DNA from 2 places in the Bacillus seohaeanensis genome. Region 2 is predicted to be linked to the other one. Evidence: predicted binding sites of a transcription regulator. Region 2 holds the regulator's gene; the other holds the start of a gene.
The links. Region 2 encodes LexA, which represses DNA repair genes until DNA is damaged. Its sites were predicted from a motif close to CGAACATATGTTCG; they were not measured.

Region 1: a site for LexA is predicted at 7,205-7,218, ahead of parE (DNA topoisomerase IV subunit B). Genes of this name have one in related genera too.

What each region holds. Positions count from the first base shown of each region.
Region 1 covers NZ_JBHUMF010000031.1:604,972-614,204, reverse strand. The annotation lists gene ACFSUL_RS16365 (peroxiredoxin family protein) at 1-119, shown strand, start outside; gene ACFSUL_RS16360 (FbpB family small basic protein) at 235-378, shown strand; gene ACFSUL_RS16355 (acid-soluble spore protein N) at 619-762, shown strand; gene tlp (small acid-soluble spore protein Tlp) at 842-1,069, shown strand; gene ACFSUL_RS16345 (acyl-CoA thioesterase) at 1,203-1,619, shown strand; gene ACFSUL_RS16340 (hypothetical protein) at 1,677-1,979, shown strand; gene ACFSUL_RS16335 (HesB/YadR/YfhF family protein) at 2,044-2,334, opposite strand; gene ACFSUL_RS16330 (CapA family protein) at 2,515-3,678, opposite strand; gene plsY (glycerol-3-phosphate 1-O-acyltransferase PlsY) at 4,103-4,684, opposite strand; gene ACFSUL_RS16320 (purine/pyrimidine permease) at 5,106-6,401, shown strand; gene ACFSUL_RS16315 (CoA-binding protein) at 6,549-6,956, shown strand; gene parE (DNA topoisomerase IV subunit B) at 7,300-9,233, shown strand, end outside.
Region 2 covers NZ_JBHUMF010000031.1:1,025,671-1,034,903, reverse strand. The annotation lists gene spoVK (stage V sporulation protein K) at 1-38, shown strand, start outside; gene ACFSUL_RS18300 (trimeric intracellular cation channel family protein) at 229-840, opposite strand; gene hflX (GTPase HflX) at 1,087-2,340, shown strand; gene ACFSUL_RS18290 (methionine gamma-lyase family protein) at 2,352-3,629, shown strand; gene ACFSUL_RS18285 (MerR family transcriptional regulator) at 3,771-4,181, shown strand; gene glnA (type I glutamate--ammonia ligase) at 4,223-5,557, shown strand; gene ACFSUL_RS18275 (hypothetical protein) at 5,732-5,917, opposite strand; gene lexA (transcriptional repressor LexA) at 6,270-6,890, opposite strand; gene yneA (cell division suppressor protein YneA) at 7,050-7,376, shown strand; gene ACFSUL_RS18260 (YneB family resolvase-like protein) at 7,394-8,059, shown strand; gene ACFSUL_RS18255 (DUF896 domain-containing protein) at 8,221-8,454, shown strand; gene tkt (transketolase) at 8,883-9,233, shown strand, end outside.

The DNA of each region.
Region 1 (9,233 bases), 420 kb from region 2:
ACAACCAATATGGAATTATTGCAATCCCAACCACCATCGTTATTGATGAAAACGGAAAAATAACCAAAAAACACATCGGGGCCCTCACTGAAGAATCCTTTACCACACTAATAGACTGAGGGACGGACCTATAAAAAAGTGGGACCACACAAAATATTCCTAAATGTTATAAAAAGTCAGAAATTTGTCCATAATACATACCACAAGGCTATTACAGAAAGAGAGGAATGTATTATGCGCAGACCAAGAAAAAAGTCCTTTTCTGACTTAGTGAAGGAAAATAAACGCCAGTTAATGATGGATAAAGAGGCATTAGATGCTATTGAGGAAAGAATTGATGCACGATTAGAAATAAAACGAATTGACAAAGCCGAGTAGATTGCTACTCGGCTTTGGTCGTTCTCGTTAGAAAATGGGCGTCATTTTGCATGCAGGAGAGAGTTCCTCCAGGCACTTAGGAATGTACTAAATAAGAAAATGAATCCTAGTGTGCAAAAAAGCTAAAACAGATGTCAGTACTTATAGGATAACTTGTAATTTTTTCTTTTTATTTGCCAATTATTACGCCTTAAACTTCCCTCGATTTTGGAAATGATACTTAGTAGGGGAGGGATATCAATGGGTAATCCAAAAAGACATAGTAAACCTTATACACCTAACCACATTGGAACTCAGCCGCGTGCAGCTGGGGGAAATAAAGGAAAACAAATGCAAGACAAATCAGGTAAGCATGCACAAGTAATTCAAACAAAAGGTGAGTAAATCATTTACCTTTGTCTTTGGCATAGTAAAGAATGAAAAAGTATGGTTTTAACTTATATTTTGAAGGGGGTTTTTTACAATGGCAAAAAATAATACTCCAAATCCAGATGATCGTAGTGATAATGTAGAAAAGCTTCAGAGTATGGTTCACCATACAATAGAGAACATGGAGAGAGCGGAAGAGTCGATGGCGTATACGGATAGCGAAGAACAGCTTCAGTCTATTCAAGCGAAAAACGAACGCCGTCGAGAAAGTATCGATTCTTTCCGTAGTGAGATAAAAGACGAAGCACAACACAAGCAATAATTGGACGAAAGAAAAGGGCTGCCTATCTCAGGCAGTCCTTTTTAAGATGACTTCTACGAGCGTATGAAAAGTACTTTTTATCTTAATATGTTAAAATGAATTAATATACATAATCTAACAAAGGGTGAGTATCGTGCACATAGCTGAAAAAACAATTGAAGTACGTTATGCGGAAACGGATCAAATGGGTGTAGTATACCATGCAAATTACTTAGTTTGGCTAGAGTTAGGAAGAACAAAGTTACTGGAGGATTTAGGATTTCGATATGCCGAAATGGAAGCGGATGGGATTATTTCTCCTGTAATTGATTTAAACATAAGCTATAAAAGCCCAGTAAGATACGGAGAAAAAGCAATGGTAAAAACATGGATTGAGTTATACGATGGATTGCGTGTCACGTATGGTTACGAAATTTATAATGAAAATGGAGATTTATCTGTCACAGCCAATTCGCAGCATGTTTGTGTAAAGAAAGGAAGCTTTCGACCTATTTCGCTTCGAAGAACATTTCCTGATTGGCATCATGCATATGAACAGGCGAAAAAGTGATAATTACGCCACGTAAGGAATCGATTTATGCCTAGATGAAAGGAAAGACTAATAATAATGGCTTTTGGTATAAAAAAAACAGAATTACTACAGTGGAAAAAGAACATAGAAGAAGGAAATATTTCGTTTTTAACGCATTATTGGTTAGATGATCGATTTCCGGGCTGTACGACGGTTACTAAAGTAGGTTGCAACAATATAGACAAGCTATCCTTATGGGGACAAAAATACGGTTTGAAAAAAGAATGGATTCATCATCGGAAAGGTTATCCGCATTTTGACTTATTAGGTGACACACAAAAAGAGATACTAAGTAAAGAAGGACTTTCCGCTCAACTTGAACGTTTTAAAAGGGAGTAAAAGAAAAATTTTTTATAATAGGCAAAAGCAGGTCTCAAAAGGAGGCCTGCTTTTACTCTACACATTACTTTTTATACTCATATTTTGGTTCGTCTAATGTTTCATCAAATTCTACGTGCAAATCATGGCCATCAAAAAACCAGAGGTCTTTTTCCTCAACAAAGTAGGTGATGCCATCGACTTCTACTTCTTCTCCTACAGTAATAGGTTCTTCTTTAGTGACCCCTAAAGAAAAGCTATCGTGAAGAGGACTAGAGCCTCCATAGCGAACGTAAAACTTAATATAATCTCCTTTTTCAACGTCCATTTCCTCTTTAAACCATTGTTTTGCACGATCAGATAGGTGTATTTTCATGGTTCGTCTCCTTTCCACACTGTGGCGGACAGTTTTTTCTTGAATAGGGTGTCCTAGGCAAGCATTGATTCATTTTCTTATTATACACACATAATATCCTTATCATCTAATATTCAGCTTTTGATTGAATGAAAGAATTTGTGTATTTTTGGTCAGCCCCTGTTTTTCTCGCTTCACTTTTTATTCCTTATGAATTCCATCCGACATATGTGAGACAAGTTCTTCTTCCGAATTTGCGATTAACCCTTTTTGATGCGCATCTGCTAGTGGGTATATTCGATAGTTTTGATAGTTAGCTTCGGCTACAAAAGTGGGGTTAAATTGAACAGATGGGTAGCTAATTTTGACTCCATCACTACTTATTGATTTTTCTATTTCGACGGTGACCATTCCGCCAATATCTTTGTAATCGTCCTTCTGTCCAGAAAGGAAATTCCCTAAAGAATAAATAACAACTGCTTCACGCCCATCCTTCGTCTTATAGGTTTCCATCGGCTGCAGTACATGAGGGTGGTGACCAAATATAATATCTGCACCACTATTTGTTAAACTCTTTGCTAATCTCACTTGTTCGTCTGTAGGAAACCGTTGATATTCGTTCCCCCAATGTAAACTTAAGACGACTAAGTCAACCCCTTGTTTTCTTGCTTCTTTTATATCCGTACTAATCTTTTGTTCATCAAGAAGGTTCACTAAATGTTCTTTCCCAGTTGGTACAGGTATGCCATTTGTACCATACGTGTAGGAAAGTAAAGCAAAGGAGATTCCATTCACATTAAATGTACGGATAGTTTGTTGGTCCTGTTTATTTTTAAAAGCTCCCGTATAGGGCATGTTTATTTTTTCATAGTAAGCAATTGAGCTTAAGATTCCTTCTTCCCCTTGGTCAAGGGAGTGGTTATTGGCATTTGTAACCGCATCAACTCCAACGTTTTGGAGAGTCTTTACAATTTCATGTGGACTGTTAAATAGCGGGTAACTTGATAATCCTAGTTGGGTACCACCTGGCATTGATTCTTGGTTGGCGATGAGAAAATTAGGTGTTTCTAGCATACTTTTGATTGGACTAAACATTGCTGAAAAGTCATATGTACCATTTGTTTTGGCATCATTATAAACCGTATGGTGCAGAAGAATATCCCCAATTGCTCCAATTGTGGCCCTTGTTTTCGTATTTTTACTAAGCGTATTGATTTCTCTCGTTGCATGAGTCTCCATCGTTTTTGGATCAGGACTTTGTTCTGTTGCATTCCATTCACTGTATTGAATCGATAAGAGCACAACAATTGATAAAATAAATATAGTGGAGGTGATAATACCTACGTATAAAGACTTCTTTTTCACTAGTAACCATCCTTTAATAAGTGCTTTTAGAACTATTGTACACAAAATAAGTAGGTTTTTGGGGAAAAATGATGGAATATCTTTTGGGTATAGGATTTACTGTTATAAAAGGGTTTATGCTAATTTCATTTAACAAGCAGTAATTTGTTGGCAAACGAAGAAAAAACAGAACCCTATAGAAGATTCTGTTTTTTCTAGTTCTATCGGCTATCGGAGAGAGTTCGCACTAGAAGGTTAAAAGAGTCCACTAGTAAAGATGCCATTTGCTTGTCCTCTCTGATAAAGCAGCTTATGTTTTGGTTCTCATCGAGCGAAAGCGACTAGCCCACTGTGAAAAAGATAAATTCTCCGAAAGAGGCCAAAAGAACTTTTATGGGAGAATTTATCTTTTTTTCGCGAGCTAATTAAACCGCATCCGCTTTTGTTACAACCATTTAATTTTTGGTTCTGTTTTGTTTTTAATCCGCCCAATGTTTGTTCGGTGTCTGTATATCACAAAACTAGTAAGAAGTCCTACTACAATAATTAAAGGAATATCTCCTGTAAAAAGGGTATAGATGAAAGCGAAAAGACCCGCCAACATAGACGAAAGAGAGACATATTTGCTTATATATAACCCAATAAAAAAGACGATCAAAAGGAGGATAAAAAGAAGCGGTGCATACCCTAACAACACACCACCAGACGTTGCAACAGCTTTCCCGCCCCGAAAGCCTGCAAAAATAGGAAACATATGACCAACAACTGCAATAATCCCTGCCAACAACATATGTATATCGCTAGCAAACAATAACGGAAGTAAAGTAGCTAAGGTTCCTTTTAAAATATCCATAATGGTTACAATTAAGCCTGCTTTAATCCCAAGCGTTCGAAATGTATTGGTTCCGCCTAAATTTCCGCTCCCATGTTCACGAATATCGATTCCATAAAAAGACTTTCCGATGATTAACCCGGAAGGAATGGAGCCTAAAAGATAAGCGAGAAGTATAATAATAGCATAAATCATAGACACTGCTCCTTTGTAAAAATACCTAGTAACTTTTATTTTACCATGTTTTGAGATGAGAAGGGAGTTTATGCAGAAAAAATTATTACCTGTTCATAAAGGTTGATAATACAAGTGAAAAAGAGCTAACTATCTATTACTTTGTTAGTGCTTGAAAACAAAGCTATTTGTTAAAGGTAATCAACGAGAATAGAGAATAGATAAACCTTAAAAACACAGACTTTTTTCCCTTCTGGATGTTATCCACTTTAGTTAGTTATCGTTCATGATTAGCTAAAAATATAGCGTTTTATGAATAGGTCGTAGAGAAAATAAACATGGGTTTTCCATAATCATGGCGTGTCAAATTATAGTGTGACTTCTTTTTCCATATGTTAGAATAATTGAGTAAGAGATACATAGAAGAAATGAAGGTGTTACTATGCAATTGTTTTTTGCTGCTTTACAATGGGTTGCATTCATGGTTGCAGGATCTATTGCTGCACCGATTGCAATAGCTGATTTATTTCAGTTATCTCCCGTTGAAACAGCAGATTTTATCCAAAGGACGATTTTTGTTTTGGGAGCGGCAAGTCTTATTCAGGCTTTTTTTGGTCATAAACTTCCTATAAACGAAGGTCCAGCGGGTTTATGGTGGGGAGTATTTGCCATCTATGCGGGGTTTAGTGGTACTTTATATGATTCTAGTGAAGAAGTTTTACAAGTGCTACAAGGTGGGATGATTGTAAGCGGTATTATCTTTTTTATTCTAGCTGCTACAGGAATTCTGAAGAGATTGACCGCACTTTTTACTCCAACTATTACATTCATTTACTTAATGCTTCTCATCCTTCAACTAAGCGGATCTTTCATTACCGGCATGTTAGGAATTAGTGGAGAGCATAAAGAATTAGATGTTTGGGTTTTGGTAGGAAGTCTTGTTACTTTCTTATTAGCTTTATATTTCTCTAGTCATAAAAAGAAATGGATAAAACAATATTCCATAATCCTTGCATTAATTAGTGGATGGTTGCTTTTTATTCTTATGGGACTTACAGAAGAAGGTGCTACTTCCAACGAACTTATTTCTCTTCCAGAAGTTTTTGCCTTTGGAGCACCTGTTTTTGACACAGGTATTGTTGTCACGTCTATCTTTATTACATTTCTGTTAACAACGAACATGATTGCTTCTATTCGGGTAATGGAGGAAGTCATGAAATCAACTAATCAACCTGTTTATAGCAGGTATACAAAGAGCGGGTTCGCCTCAGGAATAAACCAGCTATTTGGTGGGATATTTTCTGCGATTGGTTCGGTACCGATTTCTGGTTCGGCAGGATTTGTATCTGCGACGGGCATATTATCGATTATTCCGTTTATTATCGGTTCTTCAATGGTACTTCTCGTTAGTTTAGTCCCATTTTTAATGAATTTGCTAGCAACTCTCCCGGCACCAGTCGGGTATGCGGTCACATTTGTTATTTTCATTAATATGGTCGGAATGGCTTTAGGGGAGTATAGAAAAGAACAAAATAAAGAAAGAAGCCACTTTGTAGCAGGGATTTCTTTTATTGCAGGTGTGGGAGCGATGTTTGTTCCAGCCTCCGCTTTTACAGGTGTTCCAGTTGTAGTGGCATCGATATTAAACAATGGACTTATACTAGGTACGATTGTAGCAATTGTTGCAGAGCAGTACCTTATTAGAAAAGAAGCTAAATTTACTGGCAGCAATGGATAAATCCTTGCTGTCCGTTTTTTTATTGATTAAATAGATAATTTTTAAAAGTTATCAACGTTGGATACACATTCTATCTTCTGTATAATAGGTAAATAACAAACAAGACTAGCTAGTTGACAGTGATTAATTTTAAGGAGTGAAACAATTATGGAGAACCCATCACGGGAAGAAATGGGAAAAATCCTAAAAGAGTCAAAACGAATAGCGGTTGTTGGACTTAGCGATAATGAAAACCGTACTTCTTATATGGTGTCAAAAGCAATGCAGGACAATGGATATGAAATTATTCCAGTGAATCCTACCATTGACTCAGCTCTTGGTGTAAAAGCAGTTTCGTCATTAAAGGATATTGAAGGACCTGTTGATATTGTGAATGTATTCAGAAGGTCGGAACATTTATTACAAGTGGCAAAAGAGTTTGATGAAATGGACGGTAAGGTTTTTTGGGCACAGTTAGGACTTACAAATGAAGAGGCATATCGCTTTTTAAAAGAACGTGGATATACAGTTATTATGGATCGCTGCATTAAAGTAGAACACGCTCTCACCAAATAATTTATTGGAATAAGCGGGAACATGCCCGCTTGTTTTTTTATTTTCTACAAGCACTGTCTTAACTAACTTGCTTTTAATGATTATAATCTCCCTCTAAATTTCCCGTTAGATGTATACTAGATAGGCGAACAAATCAGGTGTAGATAAGGAGATTTTCCTGTTCTTTATGGAATTTACCTTTGCGAAAATAAAATAAAGCAGTAAAATAAGCAATAGACGTTTACCACGATTTTTTCAAAAAAGGTGAACGAACAAATGTTCTTGTGTTATATTTAATACATATAATCAATAATACTCATCAGACACTATTGGATGAGAAAGTAGTTTTGAAAGGGGAATGTTCGTGGCCAAACAAAAAAAGTCCATGGATTATAACGATGATGCGATTCAAGTACTCGAAGGTCTTGAGGCAGTTAGAAAAAGACCTGGTATGTATATTGGATCAACCGACACAAAAGGGTTACATCATCTTGTATATGAAATTGTAGATAACTCTGTTGATGAAGCATTAGCAGGATTTGGAGACGAAATTACCGTCACAATACATAAAGATAATAGTATTAGTGTTCAAGATAACGGTCGCGGGATGCCTACGGGAATGCATAAGCTTGGCAAACCGACGCCAGAAGTCATTTTAACTGTTCTTCATGCTGGTGGTAAGTTCGGTCAAGGTGGATATAAAACAAGTGGAGGCTTGCATGGTGTTGGGGCTTCTGTAGTTAATGCTTTGTCTGAATGGCTCGTTGTAACGATTCACCGTGACGGTATGATTTATGAGCAGCGATTTGAAAACGGTGGTAAGCCTAAAACAACGTTAGAAAGAATTGGAAAAACGAAAAAGTCTGGAACAACTATTCAATTTAAACCAGATAATACTATCTTTAATACAACTACGTATAACTACGATACGCTATGTGAAAGATTACGGGAATCCGCATTTCTTCTAAAAGGTCTAAAAATCACTATTAGAGATGAACGCCATGACCAGAAAGAGGTTTTTTATTATGAAAGCGGAATTGAAGCATTCGTTCAATATATAAACGAAGAGAAAGATGCGCTTCATCCTGTTGCTTTTTTTGAAGGAGAGCAAAACAGTATTGAAGTAGAATTCGCATTTCAATTTAATGACGGATTTTCTGAAAACATCTTGTCTTTTGTTAACAATGTTCGGACGAAAGATGGCGGTACACATGAAGCAGGTGCTAAATCTGCCATGACCCGAGTGTTTAATGAATATGCTCGAAAAGTAGGTATTTTAAAAGAGCGAGATAAAAACCTGGAAGGAACAGATATTCGCGAGGGATTAGCAGCGATTGTGTCTGTTCGCATTCCGGAAGCGCTTCTGCAGTTTGAAGGACAGACGAAAGGGAAGCTTGGAACAAGTGAAGCACGTTCTGGTGTTGATGCTGTCGTTTCTGAGCATCTTTTATACTTTTTAGAGGAAAATCCCGATACATCTTCCTTATTAATTAAGAAAGCAATCAAAGCGGCTCAAGCTAGGGAAGCTGCTAGGAAAGCAAGGGAAGACGCACGGAGTGGCAAAAAGCGTAAACGTGCTGAAACCGTGCTATCAGGAAAATTAACTCCTGCGCAATCTCGGAATCCACAAAGAAATGAATTATATCTTGTAGAGGGTGACTCTGCAGGCGGGTCTGCAAAACAAGGGCGAGACCGAAAATTCCAGGCCATTCTCCCTTTACGAGGAAAAGTAATAAATACCGAGAAAGCGAAGTTGCAGGATATTTTTAAAAATGAAGAAATCAATACGATTATCCATGCCATTGGTGCTGGGGTTGGACCTGAATTTAATGTGGAAGATATTAATTATGATAAAATCGTGATTATGACAGATGCCGATACAGACGGTGCTCATATACAAGTACTTCTGTTAACCTTCTTTTATCGCTATATGAAGCCATTAATAGAAGCGGGCAAAGTATATATCGCTCTTCCTCCGTTATATAAAGTGAGTAAAGGAAGCGGAAAGAAAGCGGTTGTAGAATATGCTTGGACAGATGACGAACTTCAAGATGTTATAAAGAAAGTCGGTAAAGGCTATATGATTCAGCGCTATAAAGGTCTTGGGGAAATGAATGCTGATCAGTTATGGGAGACAACGATGGATCCTTCTACAAGAGCTCTTATTCGTGTACGTATAGATGATGCTGCAAGGGCAGAACGACGCGTTACAACGTTAATGGGGGACAAGGTAGAGCCACGCCGAAAATGGATTGAAAGCAATGTTGCCTTCGGTCTTGAAGAAGATGGAAGCATTTT
Region 2 (9,233 bases):
TAAGAAGCAATGATTTACTTTTTCCAAAAGATGATTAAAAAACGGACCAAACGTAAAATGCCAGGCTCCTATCAGATAGTGAATCTGATGTAAGAGTCTGGCATCATTTATGGTCAGTTTTTGGTGTATTAAAATAATCGCACGATCATTACCTTATCGGTGTAGAACAAATTTTAGATAACCATTTTGTATTTCGTAATTTTATAGAGTAATAGAATAGAACAAACACTATGCCCTTGCCTTTAAACTTCTATTTGGTAGCCTCCATTTGTATATATAAGAAAGAACACGAAGACTAGTCGCTAAAACAAACAAAATGTATAGCTCAACCGGCGAACTAACTATATCTAATCCTATAGCTATCCCACAGATAATGGCCCATACAGCATATATTTCTTCTGCTCTTAATATTAAAGGTTTTCTACCAGCTAATAAGTCACGAATCATTCCACCACCGCTTCCTGTCAATACTGCTGCGACAATTATAGCACTCATAGGGTGATTCATATCTGATGCGTAAAGGGCACCTTGGATTGCGAATGCGGATAATCCAATTGCATCAAAAAAGTTGCCCCATCTGTTCCAATGCTTCAACAAATTATTAGGAAATAAGAATACTGCTGTTATACTGAGCAAAGCTATTTGGAAGAGCATCCCTTGTTCCCAGAGTGCAGAAACAGGTACTCCGATAAACAAATTTCTAATTGCTCCACCACCGAATGCTGTTACAATTCCAAGAATATACACACCAAGAATATCGTACTCCTCTTCCATCGCGACAATCGCTCCAGAAATAGCAAAAGCAACAGTTCCAATAATCGTTAATACATCCCACGTCATACCCATTCCTCCTCTTTTGTGTGTATATGAAAAACATCTGTTATAGGTGAATTCTGTGTAATATATGAGCGAATACTAATATTGTTTTCATTTCAAATCAATTGATTTTAACATGCATTTTGCGTTTTTGTAACCACTTTTTTAATAAAATAGAGATTAGGCTTAATTTTTGATATGATATGAATGACATTTTGCGTAAAAACCTTTTACATATCAATAAAAACCAATGAGAAAGAAGGATGTTAGTTGAACGAAAAAGTATATGAAAAAGCGATATTGGTTGGATGTCAATTAGAAGAAGATGATCAACGGTTTCACTATTCGATGACAGAGCTTGAAGCTTTAACAGATACTGCACAGGCGGAAGTAGTTGCAACCCTGTCTCAAAAACGGGACCGGGTTCACCCAGGTACATATATTGGAAAAGGAAAAGTGGAAGAACTGGTCCTTTTAGTAAAACAATTCGAGCCTGATTTAATCATCCTTAATGATGAGTTATCGCCAAGTCAAATCAGGAACCTATCAAAAGAGATAGATGTCAGAATCATCGATAGAACACAATTGATATTAGATATTTTTGCCCAAAGAGCTCGGTCAAAAGAAGGGAAACTTCAAGTGGAGCTGGCACAGTTACAGTACTTATTACCACGACTAACTGGTCAAGGTACAGCACTTTCACGGCTTGGGGGAGGAATTGGCACAAGAGGACCAGGGGAGACAAAACTTGAAAGTGATCGTCGTCATATTCGGAAACGTATTGATGATATTAAGAAACAATTGCAATCAATTGTAGAGCATCGAGAACGCTACCGGGATAGAAGAAAACGCAACAAAACGTTCCAAATTGCCCTTGTTGGTTATACAAATGCTGGGAAATCAACCTTATTCAATCGGATTTCGATAGCCGAATCGTATGAGGAAAACCAGCTATTTGCAACACTTGATCCGATGACAAGAAAAATGATTTTACCTAGCGGATATACGGCACTTTTAACAGACACGGTTGGGTTTATTCAAGATTTACCGACGACATTAGTCGCTGCATTCCGTTCGACATTAGAAGAGGTAAGGGAAGCAGATCTATTATTGCATGTCGTTGATAGTTCCAATCCTGATTATAAACAGCATGAAGAAACGGTAGAGGGATTGTTAGAAGAATTGGAGATGAACCACTTACCTCAGTTAACCGTTTATAATAAAAAGGATGAAATGCATGCTGATTTTGTTCCAGATAGTAGCTCTGAGAAGATTGTTCTTAGTGCATTAGAAGAAGCAGATCGTAAAACGCTTTTATTAAGGATTGAAGAAATTGTGAAAGAACATATGGTTGCCTATCATGTATTAGTTCCTGCAGCGGAAGGAAAAGTTCTTTCGCAATTGAAAAACGATACGATTCTCACGAAGCTTGATTTTATAGAAGAAAACCAGGAATATGAGATTGCGGGCTACCATTTACAGGATCACCCGGTTTCCGGTAGTACGAAGAAATTCAAGAAGTAGAGGGGAAATACATGTTTGATCAATTAAAAAATGGGCAGGTTCTAAAGCCCATTACAACGAGAGTAGAAGATAAAATTAATGAAATTCAGCGTCAAATAGACGAAAAGGCAGAAAAAAATCAATTTCGCGTCCTACAGTCTTTCCAGAACCATAAAGTGAGTGATAGCCACTTCATTCCGTCGACAGGCTACGGGTATGATGATATAGGGAGAGACACATTAGAAAAAATTTATGCGGATGTTTTTGGTGGAGAAGTAGGACTTGTTCGCCCTCAGATTATTTCTGGGACGCATGCGATTGCAATAAGCTTATTCGGTGTATTGCGTCCGGGTGATGAGTTAGTTTATATTACCGGAAAACCTTATGATACGCTAGAAGAAATCGTTGGAATAAGGGGAACTGGCAACGGCTCTTTAAAGGATTTTGGAATAGGATACCAAACAGTTCCGTTGAAAGAAACAGGGGAAATTAATTTTGAAAAGGTATCTAAAACAATCTCCACTAAAACAAAAGTAGTTGGAATTCAGAGGTCTAAAGGGTATGCCAATCGCCCTTCTTTTACCATAAGCCAAATAGAGGAAATGATAAGGTTTATAAAGGAAATTAATCCAAATATTATCGTTTTCGTTGATAATTGTTATGGTGAGTTTGTAGAAGAACAAGAACCATGCCATGTAGGAGCGGATTTAATGGCAGGTTCGCTTATAAAAAACCCTGGAGGAGGACTTGCTAAAACAGGTGGCTATATCGTTGGGAAACAAGAACTTGTAGAGGCTTGCTCTTATCGGATGACATCACCTGGGATTGGTGCAGAAGCCGGCGCTTCCTTATACAGTCTTCAAGAAATGTATCAAGGTTTCTTCCTTGCGCCACATGTTGTGGCACAGGCTTTAAAGGGAGCGGTATTAACTTCTGGACTGTTAAGCGAATTAGGAATGAATACAAATCCGGCATGGGATGCAAAGCGGACGGATCTCATTCAATCCGTTCAATTCGATGATAGAGAAAAGATGGTAGCATTTTGCCAGGCCATTCAGTTTGCTTCACCAATTAATTCTCATTTCACTCCATATCCTAACTACATGCCGGGATATGAAGATGATGTTATCATGGCTGCAGGAACATTTGTGCAAGGATCGAGCATCGAACTTTCGGCAGATGGTCCAATTAGACCCCCGTATGTAGCATATGTGCAAGGGGGACTAACATACTCCCATGTTAAAATGGCAATCCTTATTGCGGTTGATCAGTTAATTGAAAAAGGTTTACTTACCATTACAAAAGGATAAAGATTAAGTAATAGGATAGTCTAATAGATGGCTATCCTATTTTTTGATTTTTGATGTAATAAAACCTAACATATCATTGACAATAAACCTGACATTTCATATAATAAAGATATCAAAGGGAAAGAAATGAGGGGAATCGTGATGAGTGGAAGTGAAATAAGACGTAGCATGGCATTATTTCCAATCGGAATTGTAATGCAGCTCACCGATTTATCTGCCCGTCAGATTCGTTATTATGAAGAGCATAATCTAGTTTCACCTGTGAGATCAGAAGGGAATCGGAGGCTCTTTTCCTTAAATGATATTGATAAACTGCTAGAAATTAAGGATTTTTTAGATCAAGGCATCAATATGGCTGGTATAAAAAAATTACTTGCCGTAAGAGAAGAAAATCAACCTGAATCTGACGAACAAAAGAAAAAAGGAGAAAAAGGAAGACAAAATCTTACCGATGATGAGCTACGAAAGCTACTGCGTAATGAGATGATCCACGCAGGAAGGTTTAAGCGAGCTTCTTTGCGTCAAGGTGATATGTCACGCTTTTTTCATTAAAATAAATCCTTTTAAATTAATTTGGGGAGGAATTAGGAACAATGGCAAAGTATACTCGTGAAGATATTTTAAGGTTAGCGGATGAGCAAAACGTAAAATTTATTCGATTACAATTTACGGACATTCTAGGAACAATCAAGAATGTGGAAATTCCTGTAAGTCAATTAGAAAAGGCGTTAGACAATAAAATGATGTTTGATGGTTCTTCTATTGAAGGGTTTGTACGAATTGAAGAGTCTGATATGAATCTATATCCTGATTTAGACACGTGGGTTGTATTCCCGTGGACTGCGGAAAAAGGAAAAGTAGCACGTTTAATTTGTGATATCTACAATCCAGATGGAACGCCATTCGATGGTGATCCACGTAATAATTTAAAACGGGTTCTTTCACAAATGGAAGAACTTGGATTTACAGATTTCAATCTTGGACCAGAGCCAGAATTCTTCCTCTTTAAATTAGATGTGGAAGGTGAACCAACGTTAGAACTTAACGATAACGGTGGATATTTTGATCTAGCACCTACAGACCTAGGTGAAAATTGCCGTCGTGATATTGTCCTTGAGCTAGAAGAAATGGGCTTTGAGATTGAAGCATCTCACCATGAAGTAGCACCAGGTCAACATGAAATCGATTTTAAATATGCGAGTGCGTTAAGAGCATGTGACGACATTCAAACATTTAAATTAGTGGTAAAAACAATTGCTCGTAAACATGGTTTACATGCGACGTTTATGCCAAAACCACTATTTGGCGTAAACGGATCTGGAATGCACTGTAACATGTCTCTATTTAATAAAGGGGAAAATGCATTTTATGATACAAAAGGTGATTTAGAACTAAGTGATACTGCGCGTCAATTTTTAGCTGGAATCATTAAACATGCGACAAGTTTTACAGCTATTACAAACCCAACGATTAACTCTTATAAACGTCTAGTACCAGGATACGAAGCACCTTGTTACGTAGCGTGGTCTGCTCAGAATAGAAGTCCATTAATCCGTATCCCTGCTTCACGTGGAATGAGTACTCGTGTAGAGGTGCGTTCTGTTGACCCAGCTGCTAATCCGTATTTAGCAATGTCTGTTTTACTCGCTGCAGGATTAGATGGAGTTAGAAATAAGTTAGAAGCACCAGCTCCAATTGACCGCAACATTTATGTAATGGATAAACAAGAACGCGAAGAAGCAGGAATTGTTGATCTTCCAGCAACATTACATGCTGCGTTAGAAGAACTTAAAGCAAATGAAGTAATTACAGCTGCACTAGGTGGACATATTACTGAACACTTTATCGAAGCGAAAGAAATCGAATGGGATATGTTCCGTACGCAGGTTCATCCTTGGGAACGCGAGCAGTATATGAAGATGTATTAATAAGATGAAGCCTTGACGCTACTAGTGTCAGGGCTCTTTTTTTAGTCAAAGTGAAACTTCTAATACAAATTGCATCTAAGATCAAAGTTTGACCAAAAGGTTTCCATTCTACAACGTTTTTATAACAATATAAAAAAGGCCCAGAAAAACTGAGCCTGCATAAAATACGATGATTTACTTACCAAACAGTGTCATTATGGCCTTATAAATAAGGACAAACGAAAACACTACAACAGCAAAAATAGCAATGGCAGTAATGATAGTCTGGAAGCTTGATAAAAATGGAATATCTAAAGGTACTTTTAGAAGTGCAAACCCAGCTAGTATACCAGCTATCATTGTAAAAATAAATCTGTCCATAAAAATCTCCTCCCATAGCAATATATGTTCAAGGAGAATGATTATTGACAGGTATTGATTTACAAAAAAACGTCCTAATTGCAGACTGAAATACTATCTATTCTCTGCCCTTTAAAGTGTCTAAAAAACGAGTACACTCTTTCATAAACTAATAATTGAAAAAAGGAGGGGGGCTATGAGTGAAGAAAGTACGGTAATAGTACAGACGTAGATAGAATTGGATACCATTTATAACGGGAAAGTAAAAAGGGACAACTAACTAAACTGGTTATCCCTTTCTTTATTGTAATAATTATTTAGACTTGTATACTAAGAGATGTTGCCTGTGTGCGATTCTAAATAAGCAAAAGCATTAATGGACTTGACGATATACACCAATGACTTTTCCTAATATAGAAACATTTCTTAATATGATGGGCTCCATTATGGAATTCTCTGGTTGTAAACGGATATAATCCTTTTCCTTGAAGAAACGTTTAACAGTTGCTTCGTCCTCTTCTGTCATTGCAACAACAATGTCACCATTATTAGCTGCTTGTTGTTGACGGACAATAACAAAATCTCCATTCAGTATTCCTGCTTCAATCATACTGTCTCCCATAATTTCAAGCATAAATACTTGTTCATCTGCTGGAGCTAATCTTTCAGGTAAGGGGAAAAACTCTTCCACGTTTTCTACTGCAGTAATAGGCTGTCCGGCTGTCACTTTACCGATTAACGGTACGTTCACTACATTTTGTCTTGGGATGTTGTCTTCTTCTAGATTTAAAATCTCAATTGCTCTTGGTTTAGTGGGATCTCTTCGAATCAAGCCTTTGCTTTCCAATCGGGCTAAATGACCGTGTACCGTTGAACTAGAGGCTAACCCGACAGCTTCTCCTATTTCCCTTACAGAAGGTGGATATCCTTTTGTCCTAACTGCTTCTTTAATATACTCCAAAATATCATTTTGTCTTTTGGACAATTTACTCATTTGCACACACCTCTACTATAATTATTCTGGTAATTATAGTATAGCATGGCATCCTAGTAGATACAAACATAAGTTCGAATTTTTTAGTTGACTACAAACGAATGTTCGTATTAGAATGTAACTACAAACAGAACAAGTATTCGTATGGGGGTTATCATAATGTTAAATTTTATTTGGAAACGATTTTCTTATGTTATTATTCTATTAATCTTAGGAGTTGCATCCTTTTCGTTATTTTTAATTCATGTATCATCGCAGCCAGAATATGAACAAATAACGGTAAAACAGGGTGATACGCTTTGGACTATAGCAGAACGGTATGAAGGAAGCCATAGTATGACGAGTGAAGAATTTATTGATTGGATTGGTAAGGAAAATAATCTCTCCACTTTCAAAATAACCGAGGGGGAATTACTAACATTACCTGTTACAGAAAAAGCAATAAAACATAACACCGATGTCCAACTTGCATTAAATGAAGATTAAGAATAGAGGGGGATACGATGAAGGCGTTGATTTACTGTAGAGTAAGTACAAAAAAAGAGACACAAGAATCGTCGCTGGAAAGGCAAGAAATTGAATTGGTGAACCTTGCCGAATCACATGGGTTTGAAGTGTACAAGGTTATTAAAGATCAGGCGAGCGGTTACGATTTAGACCGTCCAGGTGTATTTGAAATATTAGACCTTATAAAAGAGTCTGAAATAGAAGCAATATTTATCCAAGATGAAACTAGAATTGGACGAGGAAACGCAAAAATAGCTCTAATACATTGTCTTTTAAAAGAGAATGTGAAAATTATCAGTTTAAGTCATAGTGGGGAATTGCATTTATCTGAATCTGATTCAATGGTAATCAATATCGTAAGCATGGTAGAAGAATACCAAAGGAAATTACATAATTTAAAAATTAAAAGAGGCATGAAAAGAGCGGTAGAAAAAGGATACCGACCATATAAAAATTTAAAAAATAAAGGTAATCTTGAGGGAAGAGAAAGAATAGAAGTACCGATAGAGGAAATTATTCGCCTAAGAAAAAATGATCTTACGTTTTCTGAAATAGCTGCAACTTTAAGGGGATTTGGGTACAACATTTCCAAAGCAACCGTACATCGACGATATCAGGAATACGTCAATAACCAAAACGAAGAAGAAACCTCTGAATACTAGGAAATAAGTTTAACTGGCAATTAGAACAAACTTTTAGTATCGGGAATATTAAGGACAACTTCAAATCCGTAATTCTTGTCTTATTCCTTTTTTTCTAGTAACATGTCGATATAATTATTCTTGAAAATACGTTATGGAATAGATATAAAGGGGTTTTTATCATGCTTTCAAAAAAGAAAATGAATAGAATTAACGAACTCGCTAAAAAGGCAAAAGCCACAGGGTTATCACCTGAAGAGGCGAAAGAGCAAACAAAACTTAGGAAAGAATATTTAGAGACATTTCGCAAATCAATGAAAAGTACGATTGAAAGTACAAGAGTATTCGATCCTGACGGCAATGAAGTAACACCTCAGAAACTTCAAGATATACAAAGTAAGAAAAAAATGCATTAATAAATATAACATGTTTTTAAAAGGGTTGACCACAAGTGCCTAGCCCTCCCAATTAACTAATAGAAAGTACTAGTTTTCGAGGTACTGTATTTAGTTAAGGAGGTACCTAGCACTTTTTTTGGGTCAACTTCTTTTGTATTTTGGCTGTTTTTGTAAAGATTGTTGCTCTTTAACGGAAATCAACGGGAAAAATTCATAAGTAAAAACAACAATCCATGAGAAAAGAGCCTTTATTTTTATCCCCTCCCGTATCCCGTAACTATTTTTTCATGAAACTCCTTAAACTAAGTTGCACTTGACTAAAGTGAACTTTTAGCGGAAAAAAGTTTTTTGTGAATAATAATAATGATATTATTCAAGATAGTTGTATAAACACGTAAAGAATATTATATTATAAGGGAAGATAGAAAAGGAAGGATGTCTGACTTATGTTTGATAATACAGATCAGTTAGCTATTAATACTATTCGTACACTATCGATTGATGCAATTGAAAAAGCCAATTCCGGTCACCCGGGAATGCCGATGGGAGCAGCTCCTATGGCATACACTTTATGGTCTAAATTTATGAACCATAATCCTAAAAATCCTGATTGGTTCAACCGCGATCGCTTTGTTCTATCTGCGGGTCATGGTTCTATGCTGTTATACAGTCTATTACACCTATCAGGTTATGATGTTTCAATGGAAGATTTAAAAGAATTCCGTCAGTGGGGAAGTAAAACACCAGGACATCCTGAATATGGTCATACACCAGGAGTAGAGGCAACAACTGGACCA